DNA from 4 places in the Mesorhizobium sp. M1312 genome. Region 2 is predicted to be linked to each of the others. Evidence: riboswitches for the same ligand, from Rfam matches in the RefSeq annotation. Region 2 holds a riboswitch; each other region holds the start of a gene.
The links. A riboswitch is a leader RNA that binds a small molecule or an ion and turns the genes downstream of it on or off. The one in region 2 is predicted to bind cobalamin.
Positions count from the first base shown of each region.

Region 1: linked by a shared signal. The riboswitch ahead of NKH36_RS01310 (aromatic ring-hydroxylating oxygenase subunit alpha) and the one ahead of metE (5-methyltetrahydropteroyltriglutamate--homocysteine S-methyltransferase) in region 2 are both predicted to bind cobalamin.
Region 3: linked by a shared signal. The riboswitch ahead of NKH36_RS03795 (DUF1636 family protein) and the one ahead of metE (5-methyltetrahydropteroyltriglutamate--homocysteine S-methyltransferase) in region 2 are both predicted to bind cobalamin.
Region 4: linked by a shared signal. The riboswitch ahead of NKH36_RS03615 (CbtB domain-containing protein) and the one ahead of metE (5-methyltetrahydropteroyltriglutamate--homocysteine S-methyltransferase) in region 2 are both predicted to bind cobalamin.

Region 1 covers NZ_JAMYLQ010000001.1:253,810-261,516, reverse strand. The annotation lists gene bglA (beta-galactosidase BglA) at 1-1,117, shown strand, start outside; gene NKH36_RS01330 (ABC transporter ATP-binding protein) at 1,142-2,254, shown strand; gene NKH36_RS01325 (DUF680 domain-containing protein) at 2,350-2,586, opposite strand; gene NKH36_RS01320 (DUF680 domain-containing protein) at 2,674-2,898, opposite strand; gene NKH36_RS01315 (DUF680 domain-containing protein) at 3,022-3,228, opposite strand; cobalamin riboswitch at 3,750-3,952, shown strand; gene NKH36_RS01310 (aromatic ring-hydroxylating oxygenase subunit alpha) at 4,167-5,414, shown strand; gene NKH36_RS01305 (FAD-binding oxidoreductase) at 5,438-6,553, shown strand; gene NKH36_RS01300 (FAD-binding oxidoreductase) at 6,565-7,311, opposite strand; gene NKH36_RS01295 (molybdopterin-dependent oxidoreductase) at 7,308-7,707, opposite strand, start outside.
Region 2 covers NZ_JAMYLQ010000058.1:7,678-15,384, reverse strand. The annotation lists partial or broken gene pdxR (MocR-like pyridoxine biosynthesis transcription factor PdxR) at 1-205, opposite strand, end outside; gene NKH36_RS33520 (trans-sulfuration enzyme family protein) at 288-1,520, shown strand; gene NKH36_RS33515 (dihydrodipicolinate synthase family protein) at 1,573-2,475, shown strand; gene NKH36_RS33510 (FMN-binding negative transcriptional regulator) at 2,510-3,154, shown strand; partial or broken gene metE (5-methyltetrahydropteroyltriglutamate--homocysteine S-methyltransferase) at 3,391-5,735, opposite strand; cobalamin riboswitch at 5,830-6,029, opposite strand; partial or broken gene NKH36_RS33500 (MFS transporter) at 6,519-7,707, opposite strand, start outside.
Region 3 covers NZ_JAMYLQ010000002.1:223,107-230,813, reverse strand. The annotation lists gene NKH36_RS03805 (cobaltochelatase subunit CobN) at 1-1,256, opposite strand, end outside; gene cobW (cobalamin biosynthesis protein CobW) at 1,275-2,312, opposite strand; gene NKH36_RS03795 (DUF1636 family protein) at 2,309-2,743, opposite strand; cobalamin riboswitch at 2,782-2,985, opposite strand; gene NKH36_RS03790 (winged helix-turn-helix domain-containing protein) at 3,015-4,214, opposite strand; gene NKH36_RS03785 (NADH-quinone oxidoreductase subunit A) at 4,543-4,908, shown strand; gene NKH36_RS03780 (NuoB/complex I 20 kDa subunit family protein) at 4,899-5,480, shown strand; gene NKH36_RS03775 (NADH-quinone oxidoreductase subunit C) at 5,489-6,088, shown strand; gene NKH36_RS03770 (NADH-quinone oxidoreductase subunit D) at 6,098-7,288, shown strand; gene NKH36_RS03765 (NADH-quinone oxidoreductase subunit E) at 7,289-7,707, shown strand, end outside.
Region 4 covers NZ_JAMYLQ010000002.1:185,185-192,891, forward strand. The annotation lists gene cobD (threonine-phosphate decarboxylase CobD) at 1-471, opposite strand, end outside; gene cbiB (adenosylcobinamide-phosphate synthase CbiB) at 470-1,438, shown strand; gene cobO (cob(I)yrinic acid a,c-diamide adenosyltransferase) at 1,857-2,474, opposite strand; gene cobU (bifunctional adenosylcobinamide kinase/adenosylcobinamide-phosphate guanylyltransferase) at 2,476-2,973, opposite strand; gene NKH36_RS03610 (CbtA family protein) at 2,996-3,796, opposite strand; gene NKH36_RS03615 (CbtB domain-containing protein) at 3,812-3,991, opposite strand; cobalamin riboswitch at 4,029-4,231, opposite strand; gene NKH36_RS03620 (aromatic ring-hydroxylating oxygenase subunit alpha) at 4,464-5,645, shown strand; gene NKH36_RS03625 (acetyltransferase domain-containing protein) at 5,729-6,721, shown strand; gene NKH36_RS03630 (methyltransferase family protein) at 6,718-7,209, shown strand; gene NKH36_RS03635 (MerR family transcriptional regulator) at 7,364-7,707, opposite strand, start outside.

The DNA.
Region 1 (7,707 bases), on a different contig from region 2:
CGATCTCAACTTCCACAGCCGCGCGGTCCAGGATGCGTTGCTCGATGTCACCCGCTTCTGGCTGGAGCGCGGCGTCGACGGCTTCCGCCTCGACACCATCAATTTCTACTTCCACAGCCAGGGCCTGGAGGACAATCCGCCGCTGCCGCCCGAAGAGCGCAACGACCAGACCGCCCCTTCCGTCAACCCTTACAACTACCAGGACCATCTCTACGATAAAAGCCGCCCCGAAAACCTCGGCTTCCTCGAACGCTTCCGCGCGCTGCTCGACGAATATCCGGCTGCGGCCGCGGTCGGCGAAGTCGGCGATTCGCAGCGCGGGCTGGAGGTGGTGGCGGCGTATACCGCCGGCAGCAAGCGCGTGCACATGTGCTATTCGTTCGACTTCCTGGCCCCCGAAAAGATCAGCGCGGCAAAGGTGCGTTCGGTGCTGGAAGCCTTCGGCAAGGTCGCCAGCGACGGCTGGTCGTGCTGGGCCTTCTCCAACCATGACGTGATGCGCACTGCCTCGCGCTGGGCGGCGGGCGAGGCTGACCGGACCGCTTATCTCAAGGTGATCTCGGCGCTGCTGATGTCGCTGCGTGGCTCGGTCTGCATCTATCAGGGCGAGGAACTTGGCCTGGGCGAAGCGGAATTGCAATTCGAGGACCTGCAGGACCCCTACGGCATCCGCTTCTGGCCGGAATTCAAGGGTCGCGACGGCTGCCGCACGCCGATGGTCTGGAATGGCGACGACAGCAATGGCGGCTTCTCCAAGGCAAAGCCATGGCTGCCCGTGCCCGCCAAGCACCTTTCGCAAGCGGTCGATGTGCAGCAGGGCGACGACAGCTCGCTGCTCGAACATTACCGGCGCTTTCTTGCCTTCCGCCGTCTGCATCCGGCGCTGGCCAAGGGCGATATCGACTTCATCGAAAGCCAGGGCGATACGGTCGCCTTCACGCGTCGCGAGGGCAATGAGCAGATCGTCTGCGTCTTCAATCTCGGCAGCCGACCGGCCGAAATCGATCTCGGCGGACGCTCGCTGCAACCCTTGCCGGGGCACGGGTTTTCGGGACAGACTGGCGTCGGCTCTATCCGTCTCGGCGGCTACGGCGCCTGGTTCGGGCGTATCAGCTAAATTTGCGATTCACTGGAGGGAATCATGGCCGATGTCACGCTAAGGCAAGTGAAGAAATCATACGGCAATCTCAACATTCTCCACGGCATCGACCTCGACATAAAGTCGGGCGAGTTCATCGTCTTCGTCGGCCCTTCCGGCTGTGGCAAGTCGACCTTGCTGCGGTCGATCGCCGGGCTTGAGGAAATCACCTCCGGCGAGCTCAAAATCGACGGCGAGGTGGTCAACGACGTGCCACCGTCGAAGCGCGGCATCGCCATGGTGTTCCAGTCCTATGCGCTTTACCCGCACATGACCGTCTACGACAACATGGCGTTCTCGATGAAGATCGGTAAGGAGAGCAAGGCCGAGATCGACAAGCGGGTGCGCCAGGCGGCGGAAATCCTGCAGCTGACCAAATATCTCGACCGCCTGCCGAAGGCGATGTCGGGCGGCCAGCGCCAGCGTGTCGCCATCGGCCGCGCAATCGTGCGCAACCCTAAAGTCTTCCTGTTCGACGAGCCGCTGTCGAACCTCGACGCGGCACTGCGCGTCGCCACCCGCATCGAGATCGCCAAGCTCAAGGAGTCGATGCCGGCTACAACGATGATCTACGTCACCCACGACCAGGTCGAGGCGATGACGCTGGCGGACCGCATCGTCGTGCTCAAGGAGGGCCATATCGAGCAGGTCGGCACGCCGATGGATCTCTACAAGAAACCCGGCAATCTGTTCGTTGCCCAGTTCATCGGCTCGCCGGCAATGAACATCCTGCCGGCGACGATCGATAAATCAGGCGACCCGACCGTCGTCAGTCATGTCGGCGGGCGCAAGGCGACGGTGCCGATCGCCACGCCGGCCTCAGCGAAGGGCGCTTCGGTGAGCTTCGGCGTGCGGCCCGAGGATCTGATGATCGCCACCGGGACGGACTACCTTTTCGAGGGAACGGTGGATTATGTCGAGCAGCTCGGCGAGGTTCAGCTCGTCTATGTCGACATCGGCCGCGCCGACCTGCCGCTGGTGACCAAGCTGCCCGGCAATGTCGAGGTCAAGCGTGGTGCTGCGCTGCGGTTGAATGCCGATGCCGGCGATCTGCATATTTTCGATGCCGACGGGCATTCCTTCACACTCCACAAGGCGGAAGCAAAGGCAGCCTGACGGCGGCAGCCAAACTGCTGGATACACGCAATTTGGCGATGGCAAAAACAAGATCGGCAGGCAAGGCCCGCCGCTCTTGTGCATTCAGCTCGCTGTTAGCGGCCGAACAAGTTCCGGTCGCTGCCCTCCGGGGCGGACTTCTGTACGTCGCCCGACGAATTGAGCAGCTTGTAGACCGGCGAGCCGGTATTGCCTACCGAGGACGTCTGCGTGTTGTCGACGTTGACGGTCGCCTGCTTGTTGATGTCGGTTCCGCCAACGTTGTCGTTGCGGGCATAGGCGCTGCCGGCAGCAATCAAAAGTGCGGCAGCGGTAAGAACGATCTTCTTCATTTCAGTACTCCTGGATTTTCTTTTTTCCATCAGCGGCCGGCCTGGTCTTGATAAAAGACAATGCCGCGGCCGCTGCTGGGATCGACATTAGTTGTTGCCGAAAAGATTACGGTCGCTGCCATTGACGGGCTTCTCGTCAGCCGGAACCGGATTCTGCGCCGAAGCCGAATTCTGAATCGAAGCGGTGTACGAGCTGTTGTCGACCGCAGCGGCCGGCTGGTTGGCGCCGTTCGATCCAAAATTGTCGCTGCCGGCAAAACCGCTGCCGGAGATGGCCAGAATGGCGGCGGTGGCAAGAATGATCTTCTTCATTTCTAGTACTCCTGAATTTTCAGATCCCGAGCGGCGGGCCTGGCCGCCGCTCTGTCTTGTTTGACCACGATCTTTTCCGAAAACCGGTTTCCACTTTTCGGGATCATGACCTGGGATCAGCTGTTAATTGTTGCCGAAAAGGTTGCGGTCTGCGCCCTGGACAACGGGCTTTTCAGCGTGAGTCGGCTTCTGAATGGAAGCCGTGTACAAGCTGTCGACCGCAGCGGCCGGCTGGTTGGCGCCGTTGGACCCATAATGGTCGCTGCCAGCGGCAAAGGCGTTGCCGGTGATGGCCAGAACGGCGACGGCAGTAAGAGCAATCTTTTTCATTTTTGGTACTCCAGTATCTTTAGTTTTCCGTCCGTCTAGCGGCGTGTCTTGGGAGGAATTCTCGTCGTTCGGACAGCCCCGATGTGGGAAGGCTATTCGGCAGATTCCAATCACGAAGTTGTTCCGTGTGGACCAAGAATCTACACCTTGAAATTGTACCAGAGGCTTCTAACGGCACCGCCTTACGTTTTGTTTTCAGACGGTTATGCCAAAGGGCGCCGTTCGACCATTGACGGATTGCCGAACCTGCGTTCACAGCGTCATGCACGCATCGTCAACAGAAACGAACCGTTCGGTTCGATTTTAGAAGCGGCTTAAAAAGCCGGTGCTGAGTTGTTGTCGAATCGTTAACCACTTTGGCGCCTGCAATGGGTAAATCCGGCATGCTTTCAGAACCGGCAGCGCTCGCAGCCGGGTGCAATTTCATCCCCCTCAAATCCCGGCCCACAGGTTTCGCCGGTCGTGTCGCGCCGCATGGATACGATGTCGCTTTCATGCCGACAGTCAGCCGGCCGTCATGATTAGATCACGCCATCTCAGGTGCCGCTTGGTGACGACGAAGCGGAGAATTGGGAAGCCGGTCAGAACCCGGCGCTGCCCCCGCAACGGTGGTGGAGTTCAAGTCGCAACGGGAGACCACTGGGCCACAAGCCTGGGAAGGTGTCGCGATGAGTCCGCAAGGACACTCCAGAGCCCGGAAACCAGCCCGAGATTTCTAGACTCGACTGATCGCGGTGGGCGGTCAAGAGGTGGATGATGCATGCCCGGCCCTGTCGCCGGCTGGCGGCCGATCCTCCCTCCATCACCACCAGTTCAGCTTTGGAGCGATGTGCGTCCATTCGGACGCACAAAGTAGGCTCCCGGACTTTGAATTGCGCATGGTGCTTTCCGAAATCGATTCCGATTTCGGGCCGATGCGACGGCTATGAGGACAGGACATGGATGCGCGCAACGACATGCTGAGGCTCTTGCACGGCCGCAGGGAAGGCTACTCGCTCGAGCAGCCCTTCTATACCGATCCCGATTTCTTCAAGCTCGACATGGAGCTGATCTGGTATCGCGACTGGCTGTTCATCGGCCACGATTGCGAGTTGCCGAAGCCGGGCAGCTACATCACCGCGCAGATCGGCGACTATCCGCTCGTGCTGGTTCGCGACCAGCAAGGCAAGATCAATGCGTTCCACAATTCCTGCCGGCATCGCGGCAGCCGCGTCTGCAATGCCGACAAGGGTACGGCGGCAAAGCTCGTCTGCCCCTATCACCAGTGGACCTACGAGCTGGACGGCCGGCTTTTGTTCGCAAGGCAGATGGCGGAGGGCTTCGACAAGGGCCAGTTCAGCCTAAAGCCAGTGGCTTGCGAAAGCGTTGGCGGCTACATCTTCATCTGCCTGGCCAAGGAACCCGCCGATTTCGCGCCGATGCGCGCCATGATCGAGCCCTACCTCCTGCCGCACCGGCTGCGCGAGGCAAAGATCGCCTTCGAATCGACCATCGTCGAGAAGGGCAACTGGAAGCTCGTCTGGGAGAACAACCGCGAGTGCTACCATTGCGCCGGTAACCATCCGGAACTGTGCAAGACCTTCCCGGAAGCGCCGACCGTGACTGGCGTGCAGGGCGCCGACAGCGATCCGGAGATGCTCGCGCACTGGGCGAAATGCGAGGCGGCGGGCTTGCCGAGCAGGTTCCGCATCGATCCGGCAGGGCAGTATCGTGCCACCCGCGCGCCGCTGCTGCGCGATGCCGTCAGCTACACGATGACGGGAAGACGCGCGGTGAAGAAGAACCTTTCCGACAGCGTTTCGACCGAGCGCATCGGCTCGCTGCTGCTCTACCACTATCCGACGACCTGGAACCATATTCTCGGCGATCATGCCGTCACCTTCCGCGTGCTGCCGATCAGCGCCACGGAAACGGCCGTCACCACCAAATGGCTCGTCCACAAGGACGCGGTCGAAGGCGTCGATTACGATCTCGCCGAACTCACCCATGTCTGGACCGAGACCAACGATCAGGACCGCCGCATCGTCGAGGAAAACGCCTTCGGCATCCTGTCGCCGGCCTACGAGCCCGGCCCCTATTCTGAACTGCATGAGGGCGGCGTCATCCAGTTCGTCGAATGGTACGCCTTCTTCATCGGGCCGCGGCTTGCCGAGGACGGCCGGGCGGCGTTGCGCAGCGTCGCCTGAGAAAGGTCAAGGGTATGAATGCGATGACAGACCTTGGCCTCTACCGCCATCTCGACGAGATGGCGCCCTGGAACGACAGGCTCCAGGTGCTGGAAGTGATCGGCGTCAGCGACGAGGCGCCGGACGTGAAGACCTTCACCTTCCGCTCCGACAACCAGACCTGGTTCCGCTACAGACCGGGGCAGTTCGTGACGCTGGAATTGCCGACCACCGAGGGCCCGCTGATGCGGACCTATACGCTGTCGTCCTCGCCGTCGCGGCCGTTCTCGATCGCGGTGACGGTGAAAGCGCAGGCCGGCAGCCTCGGCACGCGCTGGATGTTCGACAATCTGAAACCCGGCGTTCACGTGAAAGCCTATGGGCCGACCGGCGACTTTTCGCTGCACAGCCACCCCGCGGCTAAGTATCTGTTCATTTCGGCCGGCTCCGGCGTGACGCCGATGATGTCGATGCTGCGCTGGCTGAACGATTGCGCGCCATGGACCGATGTCGGCTTCGTCAACTGCGCGCGAAAGCCCGAGGAGATCATCTTCCGCAAGGAGCTCGAACTGCTCGGCAGCCGCATGCCGGGCCTGACGCTCGGCTTCATGATCGAGGAGCGGTCCAGCCGCGAAGGCTGGTTCGGCCACATGGGCCGGATCGACGCGATACGGCTGCCGCTGCTGGCGCCCGATTTTCGTGAGCGCGAAATTTTCTGCTGCGGTCCCGACCCGTTCATGCGCGCCGTGCGGCAGATGCTGGAGGCGGCCGGCTTCGAGATGGCCAATTACCATCAGGAAAGCTTTGCGGCCCCTGCGGTGGAGGAAATACCGGCTCCATTCGGTTTGCCGGCAAAGGGTGGGCCGGCAGAGGGCGGGGTCGAGGCGCCTGCCGAGGCCGCAACGCCGATCCGCTTTTCGCTTTCGGATGTCGATGCGGACTGCGTTGCCGGCCAGACCGTGCTGCAGACGGCGCGCGCATCGGGCGTGCGCATCCCGGCGGCCTGCGAGTTCGGTCTGTGCGGAACCTGCAAGGTGAAAAAGGTCTCGGGCACAGTCGAGATGAGCCACAATGGCGGCATCCTCGATCACGAGATCGACGACGGTTTTATCCTCGCCTGCTGCTCAAGGCCGCTGTCGGCGCTGGAAATCGACGCCTGACCGACGGGCGCTCAGACCCCGTAGCGCTCGGTGCGGATGAGGCTTGCCGGAACGCCGGCATCGATCAGCGCCTGGGCGGCGGCCGACACGAAGGCATTCGAGCCGCAGACAAAGGCGAACCTGGGCGGCGCGGGCAGCCGTGCCATTGATTGCTCCATCATTCCGGCATCGACCCGCCGCGAATAGTCCGCCGGGCGCCGGGCCGGCTCGCGAGTCAGCGCCAACACCAGATCGAAGCCGTCACGGCGATCGTGGAAGTCGATCAGCTCGTCGCGAAAGATCACCTCGTCCCAGACCCGTGCGGAAAACACCAGTGCCACGGGCACCGCCGATCTGCGCGCGGTGCGATGGCGGATCATCGCCGTCAGCGGCACCACGCCCGAGCCGCCGCCGACCAGCAGAAGCGGGCCGCCGTCGCTGTCGGACCAGACGAAGTGGCCGCCGAGCGGTCCGCGCAGTTCGACCTCGTCGCCGACCGCCGCGACATCGTGGAAGAACGGCGAGACCTCGCCATCATCAAGCCTTTCGATCGCCAGTTCGATCGTTTCGCCGGCTTCCGGCGCCGAGGCGATCGAGTAGGAGCGACGCGCCTGATATCCGTCCGGCGCCGTCAGCCTGACATCGACATGCTGCCCGGCACGATAGCCGAAGGGCCGCGACGGCTCGAGGAAAAAGCTGGTGACGCGCGGCGTGCGCTTTTCGATGCGCCGGATGGTGACGGTCTGCCAGGGCGACTGCGCCGCCGGCCCGTCGCTCATGGATCGCCCGTATAGCGCTGCTCGCGCCACGGGTCGCCATAGATGTGATAGCCGCGCAATTCCCAGAACCCCGGCTCGTCACGTTCGGTGAACTGCAGCCCGTTCAGCCATTTGGCCGACTTCCAGAAATAGAGATGCGGAACCAGCAGCCGCGCCGGGCCGCCATGGTCCGGCGTGATCGGCTTGCCTTCGTAAAGCAGAGCCACCATCGCCTTGCCGGCGGTGAGATCCTTCGTCGGCACGTTGGTGGTGTAGCCGTCAAACGACAGCGCCAGCATGAAGGGGCTCAGTGGCTTAATGCCGGCATCCGCCAGAATATCGTCGACCAGCACGCCCTGCCATGCCGTGTCGAACTTTGTCCATGCGGTCACGCAATGGATGTCGCGGGTCATCTTG
Region 2 (7,707 bases):
AACCTTCCGCAGCCAGTTGCTCATAGGCGACCGTCACCGTCGTTCGCGAAACCCCAAGGTCATTTGCGAGGCCTCGGGAGGACGGCAGCTGACTGCCGGTTTCGTAGACACTTCCGAGGATCTGCTCGCGAAGAGCCTCGTAGATCTGGCGTGCACCCATCGCGTGCGAGCGACCTGCAGAACCGGCACTTGAAGACTGGACCATTTCATTCATCGCCAACTGGATATTTCACATTGGCCAGTTTGCCGTCAATCTTTCGGAACCCAAGAAAGATCTCAGAGGCCGAATGACCCGCTCCCATCAATCCGAAACCGATGCTCCAACTGGGTCGCTCAACCACACCGGTCCCGGATTTGCCACCCGGGCGATCCATCATGGCTACGATCCGGCCCGCTTTTCCAATGCCGTCCAGCCGCCAGTGTTCCTGACGTCAACCTATGGATTCGAAAGCGTGGCAGCAAACGAGGCGGCCGCCACCCTTGGTGGACGGCTCTATGCGCGCGAATACAATCCGACGACGGAGATCCTCGAGCAGCGGCTCGCCAACCTGGAAGGAGCCGAGGCGGGGCTGGTTGTTGCCTCGGGGATGGCGGCTTTCGGGACGCTGATGCTGTCGCTCCTGTCCCAAGGGGATGAACTCATCGTCCACAGGACGCTTTATGCGAACACGCTTGCCATGGTCGAACAGGCGGTCCCCCGCTTCGGCATCAAGGTCATCGCGGTCGACCTGTCCGATCCTCACAATCTCGATGCCGCGATTACCGAGCGGACCCGGCTTGTTTTCTTCGAGACGCCGGTGAATCCGCTGAGCCGCATCCTCCACATCGCTGCCATTGCCGAGCGCGCCCACGCGCTCGGTGTAAAGGTTGCAGTCGACAGCACCTTCGCCTCCCCCGCGCTCCAGCGGCCGCTCGAACATGGGGCAGACCTCGTGCTCCACTCACTGACTAAATACATCAATGGGCACGGCGATGCCCTTGGCGGGGCGATTCTCGGCGACGCGCAAACGCTCCGCACGCTGCACGAAACGGGCCTGCGCTACATCACCGGCGCAGCGCTCTCGCCCATGTCAGCCTTCCTGATCCTGCGCGGTCTGAAGACGCTCACGCTGCGCATGGAACGGCACAGCGCCACGGCCCTTGCGGTGGCTCAGGCGCTCGAGGCGCACCCGGCGGTGGCATGGGTGAGTTATCCCTTCCTCGACTCGCACCCTGATCAGGTGACGGCGCGAAAGCAGATGTCCCAAGGGTCGGGGATGTTGGCCTTTGGCCTCCACGCTGGGTTCGAGGGCGCGCGCCGGATGATGGACCGGCTCAACCTGATCACCCGGGCTATCAGCCTCGGTGATGCCGACAGCCTCATCTATCATCCGGCAAGCCTGACCCGTGCTCGTCAGCCGATCCGCAAGGATGCGCACCTGGCCGATGGAGTCGGCGAGGACCTCATGCGTCTCTCGGTGGGTCTTGAGGACGCCGATGACCTAATCGCCGACCTGCGCCGGGCTCTGGACGCCTTGTGATGGCCTGTCGCCCGGCCAGTCCTGCGCTCACGCACAAACCTGGAGCCTTGCCATGGCATTCCTGAGCGGTCTTTCCGCGTTTCCCATCACGCCGACCGATCGTGACGGCCGTGTCGATACCGTTGCTCTGCGCAACCTCATTGCCAGGCTTTGCGCCGCTCAGGTCGATTCCATCGGTCTTCTCGGCAGCACCGGCACCTACATGTATCTGTCGCCCGAGGAACGGCGACGGGCGCTCGCCGAGACCTTAAACGAAACCGCCGGGCGAATGCCGGTCGTGGTGGGTGTGGGCGCGCTGCGCACCGACGAAGCAGTGAGGCTCGCGCAGGACGCCAAGGCCCTTGGAGCTGCCGCGGGGTTGCTTGCCGCCGCCTCTTACACCCCGCTCACTGATGACGAGGTGTTCGAACATTTCTCCACTGTGGCGCGCGAAAGTGGCCTGCCGATCGTCGTCTACGACAATCCAGGAACGACGCATTTCCGTTTCACCCCCGCACTCGTCAGCCGCCTGGCAAAGCTGCGGGGGATCGTTGCTATCAAGAATCCGACAGACAAGGGCGATGCGATCAAGAGCCATCTGGCCGACCAGAGGCGCACTGTGCCGGAAGGGTTCTCGATCGGCTACAGCGGCGACTGGAACGCCGCAGAGGCCCTAATCGCCGGCGCCGACACATGGTACAGCGTCCTCGCCGGCATCCTGCCCGAGGTCTGCGTCAAGATCGTCAGGGCGGCGCAACAGGGCGATGCGGCCGAAGCGCGACGGATCGATGCCACGCTTGCGCCGCTCTGGAGCCTCTTCAAGGAGTTCTCGAGCCTTCGCGTCGTCTTTGCACTTGCCGAATTGCTCGACATTTGCCGTGCCGACCCCCCGCGTCCCATCCTGCCTCTGCCCTCAGCAGCGAAGCGCCAGATCGCCGCCGCGTTGGAACGCTTGCCATCGGATGTCAACCGGTGAACAGCGAAGCCGGCGGCCAGTGAAGGAACCTGTCATGTATTTACCCGCGCATTTCGATGAACCGAGCCGAGAAGTCCTTTACGAACTGATCGAGAACAACGCACTTGGTGTGCTGATAACCCATGGCCGGAGCGGTCTCGACGCCAATCACATCCCCTTCCAACTCGACACGTCACAGGGACAAAACGGTACCCTTCGCTGCCACGTCGCACGCAACAATCCAGTTTGGCAGGACCTGACGACCGGCGATGAGGTGCTCGTGGTGTTCCGCGCCGCCGACGCCTACATTTCGCCGCAGTGGTATCCGAGCAAGCAGGAGTTCCAGAAGCAGGTGCCGACCTGGAACTACCTCGTCGCACATGCATATGGATGGATCACAATCCACGACGACGAACGCTATGTCCGCCGCAATGTCGCCAAACTGACCCACAGGCACGAGGCGACCCAGCCTGTCCCGTGGAAGATGGGTAACGCGCCGAAGGACTTCATCGACACTATGGTCAAGGCGATCATCGGCCTGGAGATCGAGATCACCCGCCTTGTAGGCAAAGCCAAGCTCAGCCAGAACAAGGAGGCACGTGATATCTGCAATGCCGGCGAAATGCTGAACGCCCAAGGCGACCGCCGCGTCGGTCAGGCGATGCTTGCAGCCGCCGCCCGGAAGCCCAAACAAGGCTGAAGAGCGTGGCCCATCGCACTTTGATGAATGTCAGCAAAGCTTACCCTGGATGGTGCTGCGAAAAGCCGAGCGAACGATAAACGCCTGGCACACGAAATTGCACGTGCCGAAGGAAAGTGCACATTCTCGCTCGAGTGACTTATTTCAAAGGATGTGATCGCGTTTTGGCACATTCACGGCCCACATGCGGCAGCCGGTAACTCATCCCATGGTGAGCAACCAGGAAACCCTCCGGCCTACACTTTCTCCCGGAGCGCGCGTGCTGCAGCAACCATGTTCATGAGGGCAGGGCGGACCTCCTCCCATTTGCGTGTTTTGAGGCCACAGTCCGGGTTTACCCACAGTTGGGCATCCGACAGTCGCTCGCGGGCAAGCATGATGAGATCCGAAATCTCGCCGACTTCCGGGACGCGTGGTGAGTGAATGTCATAGACTCCGGGACCGATTTCGTTCGGATATTTGGAGCTCGTGAAGGCGTCCAGCAGTTCCATTTTCGAGCGCGACGTCTCAATCGAAATGACATCCGCATCCATTTCAGCGATCGCGTCGATGATCTCGTTGAACTCCGAATAGCACATGTGGGTATGGATTTGAGTCGAGTCCTTTACACCCGTTGAAGCGATCCGGAAGCATTCGACAGTCCAGTCGAGATAGACTTTCCAGTCAGATTTGCGCAGTGGCAATCCTTCGCGAAACGCGGCCTCGTCGATCTGGATCATCCTTGCGCCGGACCATTCGAGATCCGTCACTTCGTCGCGGATGGCGAGCGCGATCTGGCGGCATGCTTCGGAGCGGGGTACGTCGTCGCGAACAAAAGACCAGTTGAGAATGGTCACTGGGCCTGTGAGCATTCCCTTCACAGGGTTTTCCGTAAGCGACTGGGCGAATTGCCACCAGCGCAGCGTCATCGGATTGGGCCTCGATACGTCGCCGAAGATGATGGGGGGGCGCACGTAACGCGACCCATAGCTCTGCACCCAGGCATGCTGGGTGAAGGCGAAGCCGGACAGCTGCTCGCCGAAATGCTGTACCATGTCGTACGTTCGAACTCACCGTGCACCAGCACGTCCAGCCCGATCTCTTCCTGCCAGCGAATTGCAGCCTCGATCTCCTTCTTCATGAAGGTCTCGTAGTCGACATAGCTCAGCTGGCCCTTCGCATGAGCGGCCCGCGCCCTGCGTACCTGCGGCGTCTGCGGGAAGGACCCGATGGTCGTCGTCGGGAACGGCGGCAGCCCGAGCGTGCCGGCCTGGACTCTGGAGCGCTCGGCAAAAGCGCTCTCTCGTCGCTTCATGCTGTCGTCAATGCTGGCGATCCGCCGCTCAACAAGCGGGTCATGGATCTTCGTGGATGTCAGGAGAGTGGCGGCGGCCTCGGCAGACGCTTTCAACGCGCCCGCCACCGCATCCCTGCCTTGGGACAGGGCCCGGGCCAGCAAGACCAGCTCGTCGGTCTTCTGGGCCGCGAAGGCGAGCCACGACCTGATGTCCGCCTCGAGTTCCGTCTCCATGCGCAGGTCGATCGGCACATGCAGCATCGAGCAGGAAGGCGCGATCTCGACGCGGTCCAAGGGCCAGCCGGCGACGATCGGTTTGATGCGGTCGAGAATGGCGGGCAGGTTCGCACGCCAGACGTTGCGGCCATCGATCAAGCCAAGCGAGACCACCAGATCCTTCGGAGCGAGCCGACCCACCGTTTCCAGCTGCTCGGGAGCGCGCACGAGATCAATATGCAGCCCGGCCAGGGGCAGAGAAACCGCGGTTTCGAGATTGTCTCCCAGCGGCCCGAAATAGGTAGCCAGCATGATCTTCAGCTCGGGCGCGGCTTTTGACAGCTGGCCATAGGCGTATTCGAACGCAGCTCGTTCGTTCGGGTTCAGATCGAGGACAAGCGCTGGCTCATCGATCTGCACCCAATCGGCACCCGATAGCTTCAAGCTCCGCAGGAGTTGCGCGTAGACGGGCAGAAGCCGTGGTAGGAGCGCGATGGGATCGAAGCCTTCCGTAGGCGATTTCGCCAGCTTGAGGAAGGTGATCGGTCCAAGCATGACTGGGCGTGTGTGAATGCCGAGGGCTTTAGCCTCGAGGAAGTAATCAACCGGCTTCGTCGACGAAAGGGCGAACGTCTGATAATCGTCTAGTTCCGGCACAATGTAGTGATAGTTGGTGTCAAACCACTTGGTCATTTCCATCGCGGTTACACTAGGCCCACGAGCCGCGGGCTGGTGACCAGCGTGTCCACAATCCTCCGTCTGACCTTGGTTGCCGCGCGCCATGGCGAAGTAAATGTCGAGTGGGACCTCGCCGCCATTCCAGGCGTAACGGGCTGGCACGGCGCCGACCATGACTGCGGTGTCGAGCACATGATCGTAGAGCGAGAAGTCGTTCGACGGGATTTTCGACACGCCGCGATCGCGCTGCTCCTCCCAGCTGGCGGCACGCAGCGCCTTCGCAGTGGTGAGAAGGTCGCCAGCGGAAGATTTTCCGGACCAGTAGCTTTCAAGCGCGAATTTCAGTTCTCGCTTACGACCGAAGCGCGGCACGCCGAGCGTTGCTACAGGAATTTGCTGAGAGACAGTCATGCCAACCCCGATGGTTGGGGCGTCGGTGACAAGGAAGGCGCTAGCAGGCCGGCACGAACGCCAGGCTGCAGCGGCCACCGAGACACCCCGCCCGTGGACGTAACTCGCCGTGGCAGGTCTCCTGGCTCGCGGGTCATAGCTTCTACCCGTCTTCCCAAGGCTATTCGCCTCAGTGACACGAGTGGAGTTGGCTCGCCGCTAACAGTTGCGGGGGCAGCGCCGGCATCGCACCGGCTTCCCTCTTAGCTCCGCTGCGGCAGCGCCGTACGGAGAACCACGACATGGGAGACAATTACAGCAGTTCGCTTCCTTGTCAACGTCGCATAAAGAAATGTTTATGTCGTTATGTTAAATTCCGGTTGCATTTTTCCCAAAGGTCGTCTCGAAAGCGAAGACTGTGGGAGCCTTGAGCGGCCGGTAAATCAAAGCAATGACGCACAGCGGTCCAGGAGGATAGGAGTTCGTCGGCTGCCGGCGGCAACCATACCGCTAAGCGCCGTGGTGCTGCTTCCCGCATCATGCGAACGCCACGGCGTCGAACTTCGTTCCGAGGTTCCGACCGCTTCTTTGGTGATCTGCTCGCGACTATATTCGGCTCAATGGCGAGGCTGTTGCCCATGTGGAAGGTGTTGGCCGTGATGCCCTCGGTGATACGACACAACGACTTCGAGGGGAGCACCCCCGCTGCAGCGGCGTGTTGCGAAGTGATCGAGGCCAATGTCTCGAACTGCTTGTTCGCAGCCCACCGGCTCAACGGAACCCGGCTTAAACCACCGGGCCAGCTCAAGTCCTGTCCAAATGAGGCCTGAGCGGCAAATCGTCGTGCACGCGCACGGTTTGGCGTTCGATCTTGTGATGCGTCTTGGGCGGGCAATCGCCACGGTGCAGCGCTTCCAGGCGCGCAACGATTTCGGTCATCCCGGGTCTGCCTATTGTTGTGGCGAACATACTCGACCCAGGTTGGCACATGATAGCACTCGGTCCATAGTTCGGGCTTTTCCAGGTCACGCAGCAACGCCCATTGTCTGGCGCCATCTCGCAGCCGGGCTTTTCGCCACGATGTCATCACACTGAGAAATTCTGGGACATCTCTCTGATCGATACGATAATCGACCATCACCATGATCGGACCGCTTCGTGGCCGCAGGTCAAGTTGCAGCGTCGGTTCGCTGAACTTGTTGGTCGGATCCAGATTGAGCGTTTCGAAATCCGGCTGAGGCAGAACGATCCCCATCAGTCCACCAATCACAAGAACCACGCTGGCCACGAGGAAGGCTCCCGAAACACCTTGGACATCCGCCAGTTCGCCCCAAAGCCAGCTTCCCGCCGCCATGCCGCCGTATGTGGCCGTCTGATAGAGAGACAGGGCGCGTCCAACCACCCACCGCGGCGCCGAAAGCTGCACTGTGACGTTAAACAGCGAGAATGATTGAATCCAAGCCGCACCGGCCGGCATGAGGAGGAGACAGCTCAGCCAAACGTGCTCACTCCATGCCAGAAAGAAGCAGCTGATCGCCAATATAAAGAACGCACCGCGAATGACCCATTCGTTGGAGAGAACTTCTCGGACCCGCCCGATGAGGAGCGCGCCGCAAATCGCTCCCAGGCCGAAGAAGCCGAGCATCACGCCGTAGGTGACTGCGGTCCCTTTGATCTGTTCGCGCGCAACCAACGGCAGGAGAGCCAAAATGACAACGGCGGTGAGGCCGAAAATGAAACTCCGGCACATCACCTTGAGAAGGTTCGGCGACAAGAGCACGTAACGGAAGCCCGCCGCCATCGCACTGCCGAAAGCCTCCCGCGGCAGCGCTTGTCGTGCCCGTACGGCTTTCCACCGCAACAGCGCAGTGATCAGAGCGAAGTAGCAAAAGACGTTGAAGAGGAACGCGAAGGCCGCACCCGCTGTGGCCACGATTATGCCGCCAATCGCCGGCCCGATGCTGCGCATGAGATTGTAGCTCATGCCGTTGAG
Region 3 (7,707 bases), on a different contig from region 2:
GGGATCAGGATGGCCAGCTTGCGTTCCGCGCGCGGCGTACGCTGCAGGCGGATGAAGGCTTGGACACGGTTCGCCACCTGCGCCACCCTATCTGGCTCCGGCCGGTTGGCGAAGGCGCGGAAGGCCAGTGCGGCGTCGGTTTCGACCTCGCCCTTGAAGGAGATGGCGCCGGCAAGGATGCGGCCGTCGAGCTCGGGCAGGACGACGTGCATGGCGAGGTCGGCGGGCGCGAGGCCACGCTGATTGTTTTGCCAGATGTCACGGCGTGTCGTCGCGACGATGACCTGGAATACCGGCACACCCGCACGGTCGAACAGGGTTTCGACACCGGGCTCGGCGCCGGAGGCGAACGCCGTGGCCGTGATGATGGCGGCAGGGTTTAGCGCGGCAAGCGCGGTTTCGACAAAGGCGAGCGATGCCGGGTCTTTGAGGCTCGAGACGAAGATCGGCACGGGGGCCATACCGCGCTGCCGCAGGGCTTCAAAAAGGGAGTCGATGGGCGCGACATCGGCGGCGAGCAACATCGAGCGGTAGAAGAGAATTGGCACGACATCACCCTCCCCCTCGAGGGGAGGGTGGCCCGCAGGGCCGGGTGGGGTCGTTGCGGCAGTGCTCGACGTTTTTTGCTGTTGGCGCGCTTCACAGGCGACCCCACCCCCGGCCTGCCGCCGGACCCTCCCCTCAAGGGGGAGGGGGACGGCACCGCGTCCCGGCTGATAGTAGCCCGCTTTCAGCACGCTGACAGGTTCAGCGAGCGCCACACCTGATCCGGCGAGACTTGCCAGCCTCTGCACCAATGCCGTCATATTCTCCGGGCCGCCCTCGCGAAAATAATCGAGCAGGCCCTCGAGTTCCTCGCGCGGCAGCGTCGAGCATTCGATCAGCCGCAGATCCTCGTCGCGGCATTCGCCGGGCAGCAGCGCCAGTTTTATGCCGCGTGCGCGGGCGGTCGAGGCGAGCTGGTCGCAGCCGTAGCGCCACCAGTCGTAACCGCCGAGGATGCGCACCAAAATAACCCTCGCGTGCCGGGCGACGCTGTCGATCCACAGGTCGACGGACATCGGATGGCGCAGATCGCGCAAAGCCGCCAGCCGCATCGACGGCAAGCGATCCGCGTCCGCCGTCCACGCCGCCGCCAGCCCGGCCAGATCGCTGTCGGTGAAGGACAGCGCCACGACATCCGCAGGCGTCTGCCTGAGGTCAACAGGCTCGGCGAGATCGTCGAGCGAGGCGGATGTTGTGGTGAGGATGTGCATCGCGGCTCGTGCCCGAGGTCAGCCGGCGAGGATACGCTCGATGGCCGGGCGGTTCAGCCCTTTGAGGCCGATGACGACGAGACGCGAGCGGCGGTCGTCTTCAGCGGTCCAGGCGCGGTCGTAATAGTGATTGACGCGCGGACCGACGGCCTGCAGCAACAGCCGCATCGGTTTGCCGCCGACCTCGACGAAACCCTTGACGCGCAGCACGTTTTCTTCCTCCGCCGCGGTGGCGACGCGCAAAGCCAGCTCATCGGGATTGGCGATCGACGGAATGTCGATGACGAAGGAGTCGAAGTCATCATGCTCGTGGTCGAGCTCGTCGTCGTGGTGGGTCTTGCGGTTCTCGATATCGTCCTCGACGGCGAGGCCGAGGCCGAGCAGCACAGATGGATCGACCTTGCCTTGCGAGGTCGGCACGATCTTGACGGCGCGCGCGGTGTGCTCGCCGATGATGGCATTGGCACGGGCTGAGCCGGCGGCGTCCATCAGGTCACTCTTCGACAATATGATCAGGTCGGCGCAGGCGAGCTGGTCCTCGAATACCTCCTCGACCGGATCGTCGTGGTCGAGCATCTCGTCCTGCGCGCGCTGCGCCTGGAGGGCGTCCATGTCGTTGGCAACGCGGCCACCTGCCAGCGCCGGTCCGTCGACCACGGCGATGACGCCGTCGACTGTCACCCGGCTCTTCACCGTCGGCCACTGGAAGGCCTGGACCAGCGGCTTCGGCAAAGCGAGGCCGGAGGTCTCGATCAGGATATGGTCGACCCTCGGCATCAGCGACAGGATCTTGTCGAGCGCCGGGACGAAATCATCGGCGACGGTGCAGCAGATGCAGCCATTGGCCAGCTCGACGATATTTTCCTCGGGGCAGGTGTCGATGCCGCAGCCTTTCAGGATTTCGCCGTCGATGCCGATGTCGCCGAACTCGTTGACGATGATGGCCAGCCGCTTGCCCCCGGCGTTTTCGAGCAGATGGCGGATCAGCGTCGTCTTGCCGGCGCCGAGGAAGCCGGTGACGACGGTGCAGGGCACGCGGGAGACGGAAGTGGTCATATCTGATCCTTCAAAAGGTCGAGGGGAGGAATGCGGGCGACGAGGCCGCGCTTCAGGCAGTCGGGGCGGCCGCGCCATGGAATGAGGCCGTCCGTCGAGGTGGCGAAGAGCTTTGCGCCGGCGACGAGATCGGCGCCGCTGGTCGCGGTCAGGTCGCCAAAGACATAGCTCCAGCAGCCGTCGCGCAGGATCGCGGCACTCAGCCGGCGCTTGCAGTTGCCGAGGCATTCGACGGTGCGGATTTGGATGTTTTCGCCGGATACGGCGCGGCGCGTGTCGTCGGCAAGCAGTTCGCCGGCGCGGGGATGGCCATCGGAGCCGGTCTCATCGCGGCACGAGGCGCAGACGATCACCGTGACGCCGGCTAAGGCATCACTATCGCCGGACAATGCGCCCGCTGTCTCAGCCGAAAAACTGCTGTCGCGTTCCAAATCAGGCTCCTTGCCCGGAAAACCCGCCAGGCGATCGGATTCTTATGTCCTAGACGGCAGGTCTCCTGGCTCGCGGGTCATCGCCTTGGTGCCGCCTTCCCGGGACCGTCCCAGTGGTTTTCGGCCTTGGCTCGTCGCTTACAGTTGCGGGGACAGCCGCGGATTTGAAATCGGAATTTCGCACCGCATTCCCTCTTGGCTCCTCCCTTTGCCGAGAGGAGACCGTCTGAACCGGATTTAGGCTTGTGCAGGCAGTCGTGTCAACGCACGTCTACGGCGCGGCGATATTGGCGAGAGCCGAACCAAGATCCCCCGCAGGCGTCACCTCGATGCGTTCCAGGCCGAGCCAACCCTGCATCAGCTTCAATTCCTCGAAGAGTTCGGCGGCGGTTTGCGGCGGCGCGCCGGGCTCGGCATAGGCGGCATGGACACGCAGCACGCCGGCCGGGCGGTCGGCCTTGAGGTCGATGCGCGCCACGATCTTTTCGCCGAGCAGGAACGGCAGCACATAGTAACCGTATTGGCGCTTTTCGGCAGGGGTGTAGATCTCGATGCGATAGCGGAAGTCGAACAGTCTTTCCGTACGCGCCCGTTCGAAGACAACCGGATCGAACGGAGCGAGCAGCGCGCGCGTCTCGATTTTGCGCGGAAAACGGGCGTCCTTGTGAAGATAGGCCGGCTTGTCCCAGCCTTCCACGCTCACCGGCAAGAGGTCGCCGGCGTCGACCAGTTCTTCGATGCGGCCCTTGATGTCGGCGGGAGAGAGGCGGAAATAGTCCCGCAGGTCGCCTGCTGTCGCGACGCCGTGGGCGCGGGCGGAGATGCGCAGCAATTCGCGGTGCGCATCCTCAGGGGAGGGCACCGGCAAGCTGAGTATTGTCGGCGGCAGCACGCGTTCCGGCAGATCGTAGAGCCGCTCGAAGCCGCGACGTGACGCCGTGGTGATGCGGCCGGCCCAGAACAGCCATTCGAAAGCATGTTTGGCGTCGCTCCAGCCCCACCAGCCGCCCGAGCCTTTCTGGCCTTCGAGAGCCGATGCAGCGATCGGGCCGCGATCAATGACCTCGCGATAGATGTCTTCAATGTAGGCGGCGCGTTCGCGGCCCCACTTGGCCAGGCCGTTATACATTTCCTCGCCGCGCTCGGCCCGCTCCATGCGCCAGCGCATCAGCGGATAGGTTTCAACCGGCAGAAATGAGGCTTCGTGCGCCCAGTATTCGAAGACCGTGCGCTTGCGCGTCACGGCGGCGTTGTCGAGCAGCGCAAGCGGGTAAGGGCCAAGCCGCGAATAGAGCGGCATATAGTGGGCGCGCACCACCGCACTGACGGAATCGATCTGCAGCAGGCCGGTGCGGGTAAGCACACGGGCCAGATGGCGGCGATCAGGCGTGCCGTTGGGGCGAGGATCGGTGAACCCTTGTGCGGCCAGCGCGATGCGCCGGGCCATGGCGAGCGAGATTTTTTCCTTCATGCAGACGGCACTCTGTTGGCTTTCGACCAAAGGTTGGGACGATGATTCCGCGCCATGCTAGCAGGGTTTTGGCGGCATCTATGTCAGGAGAGGAAAGTGGAGTAAAAAGCGAAGGAAATCAAACCGGAGAGACCAGTTTATCCGGATATGCCGTCCAGGACCGTGTTTTGAACAAGGTTTGACTTGCTTCGCCGAAAGCCCTGCGCTAACCCTCGCCGCGTTGCAGCATAGAGCCTCCTAAACGGTTCAGTGGTTAAACTGTCACGCTTCCGCAAGTGGGTCCGGTGCTGTAATCAGAGTGGATTGGCCGCCAACGGAAAGCTGCAGCATGAACGCATTGTTGAGTTCGTACCTGCCCATCGTCCTGTTCATCGGTGTGGCGCTGGTTGTCGGCCTGGCGCTGCTTGCCGCACCCTTCCTGGTGGCCTACCGCAACCCCGATCCGGAAAAGCTTTCCGCCTATGAGTGCGGCTTCAATTCGTTCGACGACGCCCGCATGAAGTTCGACATCCGCTTCTACCTGGTGTCGATCCTGTTCATCATCTTCGATCTGGAGGTGGCCTTCCTGTTTCCATGGGCAGTGTCTTTCAGCCAGATCGGCATGCTCGGTTTCTGGTCGATGATGGTGTTTTTGGCGGTGCTGACCATCGGCTTTGCCTATGAATGGAAGAAAGGAGCGCTGGAATGGGATTGAGCGACAATTCCGGCACGCTCGTCGCGCCGAAGCCAAAAGGCATTCTCGACCCCAGCACCGGAAAGCCGGTGGGGGCGAATGATCCTTTCTTCCTCGAGATCAACAACGAGCTTGCAGACAAGGGTTTTCTCGTCACCTCGACCGAGGCGCTGATCACCTGGGCCCGCAGCGGCTCGCTAATGTTCATGACCTTCGGTCTTGCCTGCTGCGCGGTCGAGATGATCCACACCTCGATGCCGCGCTATGACTCGGAGAGGTTCGGTGTTGCTCCTCGCGCGTCGCCGCGCCAGTCGGACATTATGATCGTCGCCGGCACGCTGACCAACAAGATGGCGCCGGCGCTGCGCAAGGTCTACGACCAGATGCCGGAGCCGCGCTACGTCATCTCGATGGGCTCCTGCGCCAACGGCGGCGGCTACTACCACTATTCCTATTCGGTTGTGCGCGGCTGCGACCGCGTTGTGCCGGTCGACATCTACGTGCCCGGCTGTCCGCCGAGTGCGGAAGCGCTGCTCTACGGCATCCTTCTGTTGCAAAAGAAGATCCGCCGCACCGGCACGATCGAGCGGTGAGCGGGATGATGAGCCTGAATGAACTCTCGACCTATCTCGGCGAGAAGCTGAGCGGCCGGATCGGCGATGCGGTGTTTGCCTATGGCGAACTCACCATCTCGGTCGAGCCGCACGATCTGGTCGAGGTGGTAACCTTCCTGCGCGACGATCCAAAATGCCAGTTCATTTCGATCATCGACGTCTGCGGCGCCGATTATCCGTCGCGGGCCAAGCGCTTCGACGTCGTCTATCACCTGCTGTCGCCGAAGCAGAATATTCGCATCCGCATCAAGGTTCAGGCCGACGAGGAGACGGTAGTGCCGTCGATCACCGGCGTTTATCCCGGCGCCGACTGGTTCGAACGCGAAACCTACGATCTCTATGGCGTGCTGTTTTCGGGCCATCCCGATCTCAGGCGGATTCTGACCGATTACGGTTTCGAGGGTCATCCTCTGCGCAAGGATTTTCCGCTGACCGGTTTCGTCGAGGTGCGCTACGACGACGAGGCCAAGCGGGTCATCTACGAGCCGGTGGAATTGAAGCAGGAATTCCGCAATTTCGATTTTCTCTCGCCATGGGAAGGGACGGACTACGTTCTGCCGGGCGACGAGAAAGCCAAGACGAATTGAGACGCCAGAATGGCTGAAACCTCCGTCCGTAATTTTAACATCAACTTTGGACCTCAACACCCTGCAGCGCATGGCGTTTTGCGCCTCGTGCTGGAGCTCGACGGCGAAGTCGTCGATCGCGTCGATCCGCATATTGGACTGTTGCATCGCGGCACTGAAAAGCTGATCGAAGCCAAAACCTATCTGCAGGCGGTGCCTTATCTCGACCGGCTCGACTATTGCGCGCCGATGAACCAGGAGCATGCCTTCGCGCTGGCCGCCGAGCGGCTGCTCGGCATCGAGGTGCCGAAGCGCGGCCAGCTCATCCGCGTGCTCTATTGCGAGATCGGCCGCATCATGTCGCACATTCTCAATGTGACAACACAGGCGATGGATGTCGGCGCGCTGACGCCGCCGCTGTGGGGCTTCGTCGAGCGCGAAAAACTCATGGTGTTCTATGAGCGGGCCAGTGGCTCGCGCATGCATGCGGCCTATTTCCGGCCCGGCGGCGTCCACCAGGATCTGCCGCAGAAGCTGGTCGAGGATATCGGCAAGTGGATCGATCCGTTCCTGAAATCGCTCGACGATCTCGATTCACTGCTGACCGGCAACCGCATCTTCAAGCAGCGCAACGTCGACATCGGCACCGTCTCGCTGGCCGACGCCTGGGCCTGGGGCTTTTCGGGCGTCATGGTACGCGGTTCGGGCGTCGCCTGGGATCTGCGCAAGTCGCAGCCCTATGAATGCTATGCCGAGATGGATTTCGACATCCCGATCGGCAAGAACGGCGACTGTTTCGACCGTTACCTCGTTCGCATGGAAGAGATGCGCCAGTCGGCGAAAATCATGCGCCAGTGCGTCGACCTGCTGCTCGGCAAGGAAGGCACGGGGCCGGTGTCGAATCTCGACGGCAAGGTGGTGCCGCCGAAGCGTGCGGCGATGAAGCGCTCGATGGAAGCGCTGATCCATCACTTCAAGCTCTACACCGAAGGCTACCGCGTGCCGGCCGGCGAGGTCTATGCGGCGGTCGAAGCGCCGAAAGGCGAGTTTGGCGTCTACCTGGTCTCGGACGGCACCAACAAGCCCTATCGCTGCAAGCTGCGCGCGCCCGGCTTCGCGCATCTGCAAGCCATGGACTTTCTGTGCCGCGGCCACATGCTCGCCGACGTCACCGCCGTTCTCGGTTCCCTCGACATCGTGTTTGGTGAGGTCGATCGCTAAATGTCAGTCCGCCGTCTCGCAGAAGCCAGCCTCCAGCCAGCCTCCTTCGCCTTCAACCGGGCGAATGCGGCAGCGGCGAAGCAATGGATCAAGAAGTATCCGAAGGGCCGCGAGCAGTCGGCGATCATCCCGTTGCTGATGCTGGCACAGGAGCAGGAAGGCTGGGTGACCAAGGCGGCGATCGAGACGATCTCCGACATGCTCGGTATGCCCTACATCAGGGGGCTCGAAGTCGCGACCTTCTACACGCAGTACCAGCTCAATCCGGTCGGCACCCGCGCGCATATCCAGGTCTGCGGCACCACGCCTTGCATGCTGCGCGGCTCGGAAGCGCTGATGGATGTGTGCCGGTCGAAGATCCATCACGACCAATTCCATACCAACGACAAGGGTACGCTGTCGTGGGAAGAGGTGGAATG
Region 4 (7,707 bases), on a different contig from region 2:
CAGCCTCTCGCGCTCGACAATACGCCCGTCCGGATTGTTGGGATTGACGACGATGGCGAGGTCGGCCCCTGCCAGGACCCCGAAATCATCGACCTCCGTCACAGCATGGCCGGCGATCGCCGCTGCCCGCTGATGTTCGGCATAGGTCGGCCCGAGCACCAGCGCCTTGCCGGGGCTCACAAGCGAGGCGACGCGCGGCAACAGGATCTGCGTGCCGGGCGCCGCCACCACATTCGCTGCCGATGGCGCGCCATAGGCGCTTGCCGCGATGTCGGCCAGATCACGGACCCGCGCAGCTTCCGGCAATCTGGACAGGGCGGTGGCGGGCAGATCGAAAAACGGATAGGAGTGCGGATTGATACCGGTCGAGAGGTCGACGAAGGGTTGTGGCGCGCGGGGGAAAAGCGTCCTCGCCCGGCCAAGGCTTCCGCCGTGATCCACCACTGCCGCCGTTCCATCAAGAGACTTCATGTCGATCCTGACCGCTTTCCTGTCACTGGTTATTGAATTCGCCGTCGGCTACCCGGCCTGGCTGTTCGGCGCCATCGGCCATCCCGTCACCTGGTTTGGCAGGCTGATATCCTTTCTCGACCGCAGGCTCAACCGCGCCACCGATTCCGACGCCGTCCGTCGGCGGCGCGGCGTTGAGGCGCTGCTGATCATCGTGCTGGTGCCGGCCACCATCGCGTTCGCGGTGGAAACCACGCTTGCGGGCATTCCGGCCGGATTGATCCTCACGGCGATTTTGGCGACATCGCTGCTGTCACAGAAGAGCCTGGCCGAGCATGTCGAGGCGGTCGCCGACGGGCTCGACAATGGTGGACTCGACATCGGCCGTGTTGCCGTCTCGCGGATCGTCGGCCGCGACCCAGAAAAGCTCGACAGACCCGGCGTCTGCCGCGCGGCGATCGAAAGCCTGGCAGAGAATTTTTCCGACGGCGTCGTCGCACCCGTCTTCTGGATCGGCGTCGGCGGGCTGGCCGGCGGCGTCGCTTACAAGGCCGCCAATACCGCTGATTCGATGATCGGCCACCGCACGCCGCGCCACGAGGCTTTCGGCCGGGCAGCAGCGCGCTTCGACGATCTGATCAACCTGCCGGCGTCGCGGCTGACCGCGCTGCTCATCGTGCTCGCCGCCTTCCTCGTCAAAGGCGCCGATGCCGGCAATGCCTGGCGCACCGTGCAGCGAGACGCGAAAAAGCACCGCTCGCCCAATGCCGGCTGGCCGGAGGCCGCGATGGCCGGCGCGCTCGGCCTGGCGCTCGCTGGCCCGCGTTCCTATGACGGCGTCATGGTCGACGACGCGTTCATGGGCGAAGGCGGCCGCCGCGATGTCGAGAGCATGGACATCAGGCGGGCGCTGAAACTCTACCGAGTCGCCGACTTTCTGCTGATCGCGCTGTTCGGCTTGCTGTCGGTGATCGTCATCGCTGCGTGACGTTTAATCCGGTCGAGATCGGCTAAAACATAAACCCGCCTCAAAGGCGGGTCGCTGGCGCGAATCTGCACCATGAATAAATTCCTAGCATAACTGCCGTCACAAAGCAATTGATTTCGGGCCACGACGTGGCCAATCGCTTCAGGTTTGCGCTGCCCCTCATCGCCCTGCCGGGCACTTCTCCCCGTATAGTGACGGGGAGAAGAACGCCTTCGCAAAGGATTTCGCCAATCTCCAGCGTTGCAGAAAGGGTGCCGAGGGTCGCGACAAGCCCCTTCTCCCCGTCGCTATACGGGGAGAAGGTGCCGGCAGGCGGATGAGGGGCAGCGCCGACATCGACAATTGGTCATTCCAACATGAGTTGGAGGTTATCTTTGTCTGAAGCCATTGCGCTACCCCAGCGCGCGGGCAAAACCTCTCAGAACTCTATGCCTTGCTGTGCCTTCACGCCGGCGGAAAAGTGATGCTTGGTCACGCCCATCTCGGTGACCAGATCGGCGGCATCGACCAGCGCCGGCTTGGCGTTGCGGCCGGTGACGACGACATGCAGGTTTTCGCGGCGCCCTTTCAGCGCCGCTATCACCATCTCCAGATCGAGGTAGTCGTATCGCAGCGCGATGTTCAACTCGTCGAGCACCAGAAGGCTGATCGATGGATCGGCCATCAGCTCTAGCACCTTGGCCCAGGCCGCCTCGGCTGCCGCGATGTCGCGCTTCAGATCCTGGGTTTCCCAGGTGAAGCCCTCGCCCATCGTGTGCCAGACGACCCGATCGCCGAAAGCGGCAAAGGCGTCCTTCTCGCCGGTGTGCCATTTGCCCTTGATGAACTGGACAACGCCGACGCGCTTACCGTAGCCGATCATCCTCAGCGCCAGCCCGAAGGCGGCAGTGGTCTTGCCCTTGCCGGGCCCGGTGTTGACGATCAGCAGCCCCTTCTCGACCGTCTTTGCCGCGACCTCGGCGTCCTGCACCGCCTTGCGCTTGGCCATCTTGGCGCGGTGGCGTTCCTCGTCCTTGGGATCGATAGTATCAGCCATGTCACTTCACCTTGAGAGGCAGCCCCGCCACCATCAGCAGCACCGTATCGGACACTGCCGCAACTTGCTGGTTGAGCCGGCCGGCGGCATCGCGAAACCGGCGAGCCAACGCATTGTCCGGCACAATGCCCTGGCCGACCTCGTTGGAAACCACGAACCACGGCCCGCGCGGCCGCGACAGCAAATCCACCAGCCCTCGGCATTCAGCCTCAACGTCATCTTCGGCCAGCATATGGTTGGTCAGCCACAAAGTCAGGCAGTCGATCAGGACAGGCCGGTCGGCAGGCAGCGTCTCGATCGCACCGACGAGATCGAGCGGCGCGTCGATGGTCGTCCAGCCCTCGCCGCGCCGCGACCGGTGCAGCGCGATACGCTCGCGCATCTCGCCGTCATAGGCTTGCGCCGTGGCGATATAGGTCCACGGCGCCGGACAGGCCGTCACCAATCTTTCGGCATGCGCGCTCTTGCCGGAGCGCGCACCGCCGATGACTAGGGTCAGCGTCCCGCCGGAAGCAACGCGATCAGGCAAAGCTGTCGCGCAGGCCGGTCGTCGTGCCGGTCAAGCGGCCGCGCACCACGCCGACGACCGCGCCGAGCGCCAGCCAGAACACCAGATTGGTCAGCGTCACCGCCACCACGAACTGGTGGTGCAGGCCTTCCGGGATCGGCGACTCGAAACTGTCGGGCTGCGGCGCGCCGACGATATGCGGCGCCACGATCAACGCTACGGCAATCAGCGCCAGCGGCAGCGACTTGCGGAAGGCAAGCAGGCCGAGGCCGGCCGCCGTCGCCACCACCGTCGCCATCCACCAGATCTGGCGCTGGGTGAGATCGGCCGCCGGCATTGCCGGCAGTTCGGGCGGCAGGCCAAGATTCGGTGCCAGCGTGAACACCGCAAAGCCGGCAAGGCCCCAGAACACGCCCTGACGCCAATTGCCGATGCCGCCGGCGAACTCCGAAGCGGCGACCAGGATCAGCGCAAAGCCGATGCCGGTGACGACATTCGCAACGACATTGAAAGCGAAGCGCTCGAAGCCATCGGCTGGCGCCCAGCCTTCGTCTTCCTCGGTGGCTGCTTCAGCCGGCATCGGTGCGGCGCTGCTCATGGCATTTTCTGCCGATGCGGCGGTGCTCATGGCATTGGTGTCTGGCGCTGCCGGTGCGGCGGCATGGTCATGCGTGTGGCCGCCGCCGGCCTGTTCGTAAACTTCCGCCTTGAGGATGAGCGGCACCGTGGCGTAGGCCTGCATGCAGGCGAGAACGACGCCAGCCACTAGCCCTGCGATCGCCGCGATGAACACGACGTTGCGAAACAGTGTCATGATGTCAGCCTCTCGTCAGTGGCAGGGGAACGCCATCGAATGGCGATAGTCGTGAGCGGCATTGTGGACCGCATCGATATGCGAGAAGCCGACAAAGCCCATGACGAAAATGCCGAGAAATGCAGCAAGCGCCAGCTGCATGAAGCGCGACTGCGAGGAGACGGAAGCGCCGAGCGAGACGGAAGCGGTATTCATGTCTTGTCCTTTCGCCCTCCACCCGAGGGCATAGAAGTCAGTTCTCCTGTCGCCGGCAGGTCTCCTGGCTCGCGGATCAGCGCCCTTCCCCACCTTCCCGAAGAAACTCTTCAGTGGCACATGGAGAGGACTACCGCACACAGTTGCGGGGGCAGCCACGGCATTGGGCAAACAATTCGCCCTCACCGCATTCCCTTTAGAGCGCCGTGCGTCCGAATGGACGCACAAAGGACGCTCTAACACTTAGACTCTGCGCATGACCTTTCCGGAACCGATTCCGGTTCCGGGATCATGCGCGGCTCCAAAACGGAACCGACGACAGCTGCGACTATAGGCAGAATCGTCGCGCCCGGCAAACCAAATTCCGCCAGCTACCAGCGCGAATGCGCCGTATCGGCAGATCAGCCGGCCGGCCCCGCGATTGACAATTTTCGCGGCCGGGTGTCGGCTGGGGCACCACAGGAAGTCGGTCATGCGACCCAGCCCGAGCAAGCGCGATTCCTATAACGGTTTGACGCGACTTGAACCGACGCTGCCGTCATCGGCCTACTGGGACATCGAGGCCTATCAGCGCGATCTCGACGCCATCTGGTATCGAAGCTGGCTGCTCGTCTGCCGCGAGGTCGACCTTGCCCAGCCGCTGGCGTTCAGGACCTTCCGTGTCGGCACGCAGGAGATCCTCGTGCTGCGCGACGAGACCGGCGAGCTGCGCGCCTTACACAACACCTGCCGGCATCGCGGCTCGCAGCTTTGCCGGGAAAGCGAAGGGCGGCTGAAGGCGCGGCTCATCACTTGCCCCTATCACGCCTGGTCCTATTCGCTGCGCGGCGATCTCGTGCGCGTGCCGTCGAGATCGCTGCCTGAAGGCTTCGACAAGGCCGATCATCCACTCTACCGCGTGGCGCTGTCGATGTGGCGCGGTTTCGTCTTCATCAATCTCAGGGAAGATGCCGCCGGTTCGGCCGAAACATCCTTCGATCCGGCATCCGGCAATCTCGCCAACTGGCCGCTGGAAACGCTGGTGTCCGGCCATGTGCTGCGCAAGGTGATGAACTGCGACTGGAAGATCTTCTGGGAGAACTTCAACGAGTGCCTGCATTGCCCAGGCGTCCACAAGGACCTGTCGCGGCTGGTGCCGATCTATGGCCGCGGTCTGATGGGGCGGCACGACGACCCCGAATGGTCCCGTCACGCTGGCAATGATGCCCCGGAGTTTTCCGGCGGGCTGCGGGCCGGAGCCGAGACATGGTCGCGCGACGGGCGCGTCCACGGCCCGGTCTTTCCCGACCTGACTTCAGCCGAGCGTTCCGCCGGGCAGACCTATGCCACCAACCTGCCGTCGATGTTCATCGTCGGCCATGTCGACTATGTCAGGACCGTGCGGCTGGTGCCGCTTGGACCGGAGCAGACCGAACTGACCGCCGAATGGCTTTTTTCGCCCGAAGCGATCGCCGATCCGACGACGGATATCGACAACATCGTCGCCTTTGGTAGCCAGGTGCTGGAGGAAGACGCCGATATCTGCGAGATCAACCAGAAAGGCCTGCGCTCGATGCGCCACAACGCCGGCGTGCTGATGCCCGAGGAATATGAATTGCTTCGCTTCCACAACTGGGTACGCGAGCGGCATGCAATGCTTTCACCCAAGCCCTGAACATCAAAGGGATTTGGCCCGCCTTCTTTTGTCCTGGGCAACCATGATAGTCGTCTTGCAGTGCTGAATCAGATTGCGAGACCATGAGCATTTCTACGCCGACCATTCAGGACCGATCCACGCGCATCATCGCCATCGACGTCGCCCGCGGCATCGCTTTGCTTGCCATGGCGAGCTACCATTTCACCTGGGATCTCGAATTCTTCGGCTACACCGATCCCGGCCTGACCGCCTTCGGCTGGTGGAAATTCTACGCGCGCTGCATCGCTTCGACCTTCCTGTTCCTGGTCGGCGTCAGCCTGTTCCTCGCCCATGGCAAACTGATCCGCTGGAACGGCTTCTGGAAACGCTTCGCCATGGTCGCCGGGGCGGCGCTCGCCATATCGGCTGCCACAAGGCTTGCCACGCCGGACAGTTTTATCTTCTTCGGTATCCTGCACGAGATCGCGCTCGCCAGCCTGCTCGGGCTGGCTTTTCTGCGGCTGCCGGCGCTGCTGACGCTTGTTGTCGCAGCTTTCGTCATCACCGCGCCGCTCTACCTCAGGTCCGGTATCTTTGACCATCCGGCCCTGTGGTGGGTCGGCCTGTCGGCAACCAACCCGCGCTCCAATGACTATGTCCCGCTGTTTCCATGGTTCGGCGCCGTGCTTGTGGGTATCGCGGCGGCAAAATTCGCCTCCGCTTCCGGCGTGCTGACGCGGCTGGCGGGCCTGACGCCCGGCCGCTGGACCAACCCGCTGGTCTTTATCGGCCGGCACAGCCTCGCCTTCTATCTGATCCACCAGCCGGTACTGATCGGCTCGGTCTGGCTGCTTTCGCAAGTCATGCCGGCACCGATCGAGACCAGGCAGGTCACCTTCCTGAAAGAATGCCAGACATCGTGCGAGCAATCGCGCGACACGGGGTTCTGCTCCAGCTATTGTGTGTGCATGCTCGATACGCTCGAGGGCGAGGCCACGCTTGATCGACTCTACCGCAACGACCAGGCTGCGGAATGGAAGGCACATCTCGACGAGCTCGCCGGCGCCTGCACTGCCAAAGCCGACAGCACTTTGATGGAGGGAGGAGCACAATGACCGACCATCAACAGAAACCGGGGCAGCCGAGACCGGGGCTCATACCATGGCCGCCGCTGATCTATGTCGCGGCCATCGCCGTCAGCATCGCGCTTGGCTTGCTCTATCCGCTGCCGTGGATCGGTGGCCTTTTGGGCGACATCCTGTTCGCGGCCGGCTGGGTGGCATTGTTCGGCGTCGTCGCGCTCTGGTTCACGGCGATCCGCACCATGATCCGGGCAAAGACGACGCTCCACCCAAACGCCGTGCCGGATCACCTGGTAACATCAGGCCCCTTCGCCGTCAGCCGCAACCCGATATATCTGGCCAACACGCTGCTGATGATCGGCGTAGCCCTTGTCTCGGGGATCGTATGGTTCCTGCCGCTGGCGATCATCGCCGCCTTCGCAACGCAGAAAATGGCGATCGAGGGCGAGGAAAGAGTTCTGACGGCGAAATTCGGTAAGAAATACCGGGACTACGCGAAAAGGGTGCGGCGCTGGATCTGAGGCGTGCGGCAAGGTCTTTTCAGAATTCGCTCTGGCGAGTCAGATAGCATGGTTTTCGAGAACCGGAGCGGAGCGTACATTTGAGTACGTGAGCACCGGAAGCGCAGAAAACCACGCTAGCTGGCCGCCAGAGTAGAATTATCAAAAAGGCCGGTCAAGTGTTGACGCCGAGCTCCACCAATCGCTCGACACAGGATTCCTCGGCCTGGTCGAGCTCGGCTAAGGTCTCTTCGAGGTCGCGGCGCTTCTGGCGCAGATTCTCGCGCTTTTCCTCAATGCGCCTGATCATCAGATTGAGCTGACCGATCTCCCCGGGCGGCTCTTTGTACATCTGGATGATTTCGCGGATTTCGTTGATCGAAAAGCCGAGCCTCTTGCCGCGCATGATCTGGCGGATGAGATGCCGGTCCGACGGGCGAAACAGCCGCGTACGGCCGCGACGTACCGGCTGAACCAGCCCCTCGTCCTCGTAGAAGCGCAGCGTCCGCGTCGAAACAT